Regions from separate parts of the Candidatus Macondimonas diazotrophica genome, predicted to be linked through region 2. Evidence: predicted binding sites of a transcription regulator. Region 2 holds the regulator's gene; the other holds the start of a gene.
What was found. Region 2 encodes FliA, which starts transcription of late flagellar genes. Its sites were predicted from a motif close to GCTAAAGTTNNNNNNNNNNCNGCCGATA; they were not measured.

Region 1: fliS (flagellar export chaperone FliS) is a predicted target of FliA. The motif match lies at 2,023-2,050, and genes of this name have one in related genera.

The regions. Positions count from the first base shown of each region.
Region 1 is NZ_SRIO01000004.1:94,621-98,025, reverse strand. It holds gene fliF (flagellar basal-body MS-ring/collar protein FliF) at 1-218, opposite strand, end outside; gene fliE (flagellar hook-basal body complex protein FliE) at 237-557, opposite strand; gene E4680_RS04330 (PilZ domain-containing protein) at 630-1,175, opposite strand; gene fliT (flagellar protein FliT) at 1,175-1,552, opposite strand; gene fliS (flagellar export chaperone FliS) at 1,549-1,983, opposite strand; gene E4680_RS14530 (flagellin N-terminal helical domain-containing protein) at 2,196-3,405, shown strand, end outside.
Region 2 is NZ_SRIO01000001.1:83,519-86,923, forward strand. It holds gene pyk (pyruvate kinase) at 1-382, shown strand, start outside; gene E4680_RS00395 (PilZ domain-containing protein) at 318-1,028, opposite strand; gene E4680_RS00400 (hypothetical protein) at 1,079-1,315, opposite strand; gene E4680_RS00405 (RNA polymerase sigma factor FliA) at 1,442-2,161, opposite strand; gene E4680_RS00410 (sigma-54 dependent transcriptional regulator) at 2,488-3,405, opposite strand, start outside.

The DNA.
Region 1 (3,405 bases), on a different contig from region 2:
TGCCCGGATTCCTTGTCGGACAGGCCGTTGTACAGCACCCGATAAGCCGGTTGCTGCATCCAGAGGGCGGCAGCAATCAACACGGCGGCGAGCAACGCCAGCGCGGCGGCCGGACCAAGTACCTGAGCGCCCGGCATACTCGGCAAGGCCGCCAGGCGTTCCCGCCAGGAAGTCCAGTCCGCCAAACGATCTGGCGATTTTTTTTCAGCGATGTCCATGGATCAGCGTCTCCGGTGTCAGATCGTCATGCGCATCACGTCCTGATAAGCGCTGACCACCTGATTGCGAATCTGCGTCAATGCCCGAAATGCCAGTCCGGCCTTCTGCGATGCGATCATGACCTCTGCCAGATCCACGCCGTCCTGCCCTGCCTCGAATCCGCTCGCCAGCGCTGCCGCCTGTTGCTGCTGGGCGTTGACATTGTCGATGCCTTGTTTGAGCAACGCGGCAAACGACTCATCCGAACCGGTTTCGGCATGGGATGGGCGGCTGCGGCTTTGCCCGCCCTGCTGGAGCGCATCGACGCCCACAGCGCTGATTCCACCGATGTCCTGCATGGTTCTCCTCCGTCAAGATTTCGTCCACCGCGGGGGTAGAAGCATGTTTCGGGCCAAGTTGCTCATTGCGCACTAGATCTGTTGACGCGCACGTGCCACTTCCTGTCTGTGCAGGCGAAACAGCAACTTCCCGAGCAACTCCTGGGTTTCTTCATTGTGGCCACGCCATTGCGCGTGAATGCGACAGCCGTCCGGCTCCGGGCTCACCCGTTCGACCTCGACCCAGAACGCGAGCGATCGGGACAAACGGGGCTCGGGATAGAACCGCAGCACGCCCCACTGCCCCGGCGCGCAGGTGCCAGGCTCCTGCCATTCAGCGGCAGCCTGGGTCAGCACGATCGGCCGCAATTCATGACGCCAGTCCGTTTCCTCGGTGCGATCGGCCAGCACCCACTGGGTCAACCAATCGATCCGTGCAGCCAACAGCGCCAGCTCGCCGGAAAATTCCCCTGAGCCGCCCGTGCTGAAGATCTCTTCGAACGCAAGCGTGAGCGCCATCAGGCGGGCTGCCTCCCGACCATCCGCGGCCAAGCGCGCTGGATCCGGAGCAGCCGACCGCTGCCAGTCATACGCGATGAGTGCGCGAACCTCTCCTGGCGACAGTCCGGCACGCTCCATCAGCCATGTCCGCCGTGACCGTGGCCGGAACCGGCGGCCGTCTGGTAGATGCGCACCGCACCTTGATGACGATGCATGCGCCGAAGATGCAGCGACAGTTCGGCATGCTGGGAATGCGCGAGATCCTCCAGATGGGATATCCGCTCTTGCAGACGCCTCAGGGCTTGCATCAACACAAAAGCTTCGGCCGCGGTCGACTGACCGGCACAGAGTCGACGCAGCCCTGTCTCGAACTCAGGCTGCGCGGCAGCCACGATGTCCCAGTCGCCGGCCAGCGCGGACGCCAACATCGACTGGCTCAACGTGTCCAGTTCGTCCAGCGTGCGCTGCCGCTCGGGCTGCAGTAGAGAAACCACCTCTCCCATCGGAGGGCTCATGGGATCGCCGGCGCAGACTCGGCCCGCGTAGCCGTTGCACCGGGCTGTATCTGTGGATCAATGGCCTCCCAAGCCGATCGGATTTGCCGGAGCAAGACCGTCACTTCATCGAGCAGATCCACCCGGCCATCCAGATTCGCCAACAGCAGGCGCTGCTGGAGATAGAGATAAAGCGCATCGAGGTTGCCTGCGATTTCGCCACCCTGAGCATGGTCGAGGCCGCTGCGCAGGCCTTCGATCAAGGTGATGGCACGACCGATCTGAACCCCCTTGGGTCCTGGCTCGCCCCGCATCAGATGTCCCCGCGCACAGGCAATGGCCCGTTCGGCGCCATCCATCAGCATCAGCACCAAGCGATGGGGCGATGCCGATTCCAACGCCCGCAGCGTGTCCACTTGGCGATAGGCGCGCAGTGCCTCTTCGTGCCCCATGTTCAGCCCTCTCACGTCCGGTTTTCGCGACAGGATTTTTAGCGACCGTCATAGCGCGTTCTTGAGCGCTGCCATCGCCCGTGCATCGGCGCCGCTCAAGCTGACCCGGGACCGGACCGATACCTTGGTGGGAGAGTTGAATCAGGACGGTATCACCGCCTGCAAACTCCGGATCCCACAAATATCGAAGAACGAAAGACCAGGAGAAAACCATGGCTGTGATCAACACCAACGTGATGTCGCTGAACACCCAGCGCAATCTCGGTTCCTCGCAAGGCATGCTGCAAACCGCCATGCAGCGTCTGTCCTCGGGCCTCCGCATCAACAGCGCCAAGGATGATGCGGCCGGCCTCGCTATTTCCGACCGCATGACCGCACAGATCCGCGGGCTGAATCAGGCGGCACGCAATGCCAATGACGGGATTTCGGTCGCTCAGACTGCCGAAGGCGCCCTCGGGGAAGTCACCAACGCGCTGCAACGCATCCGCGAGCTGGCCGTCCAGTCGGCCAATGACACCAACTCGGCCACCGACCGCGCCTCGCTGCAGAAGGAAGTGGCCCAGCTCCAGCAGGAAATTACCCGCATTGCCACCCAGACCTCGTTCAACGGCAAGACCCTGCTCGACGGCAGCTTTTCCAATGCGGTATTCCAGGTTGGTGCCTACCAGGGACAGACCATCAGCTTCGGCATCGGTAGCTCCAAGGCCACCGATATCGGCGCGAATCAGGCCAGCTCCAACACGAATGTGGGCGGCGCGCTGACGGCCGCGGCCGACGTCACCGGCGGAAACAACGTGGCTTCCCAGTCGCTGACCATTTCCGGCACCACCGGCACGGCCGCCGTCACCGTGGGCGCTGATGCCACGGCGCGCGATGTGGCCGCGCTCGTCAATGCCCAAAGCGCCACCACTGGCGTGACCGCCACCGCGCGCACCGAGGCGACCATCGATAGCCTCAGCGCGGCCGGCACCGTGACCTTCGATCTCTATGGCGCGAACGGCACCGGCGAGACGATTTCGGCCAACGTAATCAGCACCTCCGACCTGTCAGCGCTGTCCGAGGCCATCAACAGCAAGGCGGCCACCACTGGCATTACCGCCGAACTGTCCTCCGACAAGGCCTCCATCAAGCTGATCAGCGCGGAAGGCTATGACATCGGCGTGGAAAACTTCGTCCACTCCGGCGATGCCGGGGAAACCCTGGATGTCGAAGGCGTCAGCCTGACCGGCCCCACGGGTGGCACCGCAGCCGCCACCGACAGCCTGGTGGTGGGCGGCAAGGTATCGTTCAACGCCGCCAGTAACTACACCCTGACCAGCGACGATGGCACCAGCACCGTACTGAACGCGAGTACGGTAGCCAGCTCGCTGTCTTCGGTGGCCAGCCTGTCGGTCGGCACCCAGACGGGCGCCAGTGATGCGC
Region 2 (3,405 bases):
GCCAGACCTTGCCGATCTGGTTCACAAGATTCGCCCACCCGTGGTCATTGCACCGACCGATAGTGGCGCAACAGCTCGCCGGCTTGCGCGCTTCAAGTTTCCCTGCCCCGTGATTGCGTTCAGCAGCGCCGCCAAAACCTGTCAGGATCTATGCTTTTCCTACGGTGTCGTTCCCGTTCAGGTCGACAGTACCGATGTGGTCTGGCGTGAAGTGGCTCGGGCGTGGTGCACCGAGCAGGGGATTCGTCGCGGCACGGTGGTCATGACGCACGGCCCCTCTCGGGCCCATCCGGACGCCAGCAATTTCGTTGAAATCTTCAATTTGGATGAAAAGCGGGGGGAAACCGCTGCATCCGTTGCTGACCGCTCAGGAAGTCCCTGAGCAAGTTGCGCTGCGCAATCTGAAGCTCATCGAATCGAGCGCCCATTCGCCACTGATCGTTTGCCTCTGCATTCGGAAGAACCGACCGAACCTCCAGGCAGGTTTCCAGTGTTCCCAGCGGAAAACGGAGCATCGCCGGATACCGTTCATGCGGCAGCGTCGGTAAAACCGCAGATGACAACAGTACCCCCATGCCACCGAGGGACAAATCCAGCACGTCTGCTCGAACCGCACTCGGCGAAGCCGGAAACAATGTCAGCTGCACGGGCGCGGCGTGACCGAGTTTGATTCGGCCTTCATCACGCATTTGCGCATACCGCATATAAGTCGGGCGGCCCAAGTGAAAGCAGCACGCCCGCTGGCTCGTCTGCCGACAACTGACCTCCAGGCGCTGCCCGCCTCGCTTCAATACGAGACGAGGCTGCGGGCCTTCCACCATCACGGCATCCGGAATTGCATCGAGCCGACGAATCACCCATTCATCTGCAAGCGGCACCAGCCTGGCGGGTAGCTCCGTCGAATCCTCCACACAAACGGTCACATTGGTAAGGTCGGAAGCCCACTCCGCCAACAGATCATGGATACGCTGCTGCCCTCGGATGACTTCGTAGCCACGCCCTCCAAGGTGTTTATGGCCTTGGCCCATCGCAACCATCCGAACTCGAACGACTCATTACGTCGAGCACCAAAAGACCATCACGTGGTTTCACTCCGTTGCTGATTCATGAATTTCGCCGCCATACGCTGCGCATCCGGCCGATAAGCCTTGGCCATCACCAGGTCGCGAAGATGTGCGATTCGCTGAGCCTCCGACCAACGCTCCCCCAATTGCTGCAACAGTGAAACAACCACCAGACCCCCAGCGGACTGAGGAGCAGTCGTGCACACCTGTTCCTGAATTCCGGCAGTTCCAACAATGCGTTTTCCTTGCATGGCCCTTGTCCTCAGTTAACCCAACCGAAGAGTGTATCGGTCAGCTTTCCGTCAACTTGAGGATTTCCGCGCCAATCAATTGTCAGTTCGCCAGTTTTTTGACAACCCGGGATTTTCTGTTGACGGTTACCTGACCCAATCCGCCATTCGGCTCCGGATACGCTTTACCGCCTGGCTGTGAATTTGGCAGGCGCGCGACTCACTGACTCCCATGACCGCGCCGATTTGGCGCAGATTCAAATCCTGCTCGTAGTACAACGACATCACCAGGCATTCCTTTTCCGGAAGACCCGCCATCACTTCTGCCAGAACCGCCCGAAAGCCATCCGCTTCGATCTGCTCAGCCGGATCGTCCCGATCGCCATCGCCGGGGATCTCGCCCGCATCGACAACGCCATTATCCGGCTCATCCAGGCTCAATACGCGACATCCGGCCGCGTCTTCGACGATCTGATAGTACTGATCAAGATCGATCTGCATGGCGGCCGCCACCTCGGCTGGCTTGGCCACGCGCCCCAGTTGATGCTCCAACTCATGCACGAACGTCGCCATCTCACGCGCTTTTCGATGTACGGACCGAGGTGCCCAGTCCACCTTGCGTGTTTCATCGAGCATTGCGCCGCGAATGCGGATTCCGGCGTAGGTCTCGAAGCTCGCACCTTGATTGGCATCGTAGTTCCGCGCAGCCTCCAGCAACCCGATCATGCCTGCCTGAATCAGATCGTCGATCTGGACGCTGGCCGGCAATCGGCTGGCCAGGTGTTGTGCAATCCGCCGTACCAGCGGGGCATGCTGGACAACGAGATCATGCTGTTGACGGGCTTCATTGTGAGCGGGCTGCATCATGGCTCTTCTCCATTTTGGAACCCCCTCTTTATTTCCAGTTTGCAGAGAGGGCTTAGGTTGTCTCCCGAACGCCGAATTTCCGACAGCAGTTGCTGTGGCTCTTTCGGCGGCCATCTAAAGCAGGAAACGTTCCAAGCAGAGAAGAAGGGCAAATGAAAAATATAATTTATTGTTTTTATTTATCTTTTATAGGGGCACTGCAAACCAAGCAAACGCCGATGGCGTGCGGACCGCCAGAATTCTGACGCGCTGGACGCGAGCACGAGCGCCAAGCGCCAAGTTTCGATCCAAGGAGAAGGCAGAACAGGAGGCGGAAGGAATCGTGGTCAATGATCGGTCGGGAGATCCGATCGCATCAGGCCGTACTTCCGTAGTTTTTCAACCAGCGTGGTTCGGCCAAGCCGCAACAACTTTGCGGCTTGGGATACCACCCCGTCACTGGCCTCCAACGCTTGCCGAATCAGGTGCATTTCCATATCCGCCAAGTGCTGCTTGAGGTCCAATCCTTCGCGCGGCAACCGCGGCATGGCCGATCCATCGCTGCCGGACAAAGACTCCAAGGCAGGGTGAATCGCGGGCAGTTTCTCGGCCTCATCGTCGCTCGCCACTTTACCGCGATAATTCTCCGGTAAATCGGCCAAGTCGACGCTACCGAAAGGATGAAGAATGGCGAGCCGCTCGACCAGATTGGCCAACTCCCGAACATTTCCGGGCCAGCGCGACTGGCACAACGCTATTACTGCGGCCGGCGTCAGGCGGACGGAGGTGCCGCGCTCATGCTCCAGGCGGGCAACAATCTCCTCCAGCAACAGCGGCAGATCCTCGATCCGATCGCGCAACGGCGGCATTTGGATTGGAAATACATTCAAGCGATAATAAAGGTCTTCACGGAACAGTCCTTTTGCAATCTGGTCTTCCAATACCCGATGCGTCGCCGCGACGATCCGAACATCGGCCGGAACGCTGCGATTGCTGCCCACGCGCTCGAAGACCCGCTCTTGCAAGACCCGCAACAGCTTGACCTGCATCGGCAAACTCATGTCGCCGATCTCGTCCAGAAATAGCGTCCCGCCCTGCGCTGCCTCGAATCGCCCCTCCCGGCTAGTCACCGCACCCGTAAAAGCACCCTTTTCATGACCGAAAAGTTCAGACTCCAGCAGTTCCCCGGGAATGGCTCCACAGTTCACGGCCACGAACGGTGCGTTGCGGCGCGTCGAGTAATAATGGATATTGCGCGCAACGAC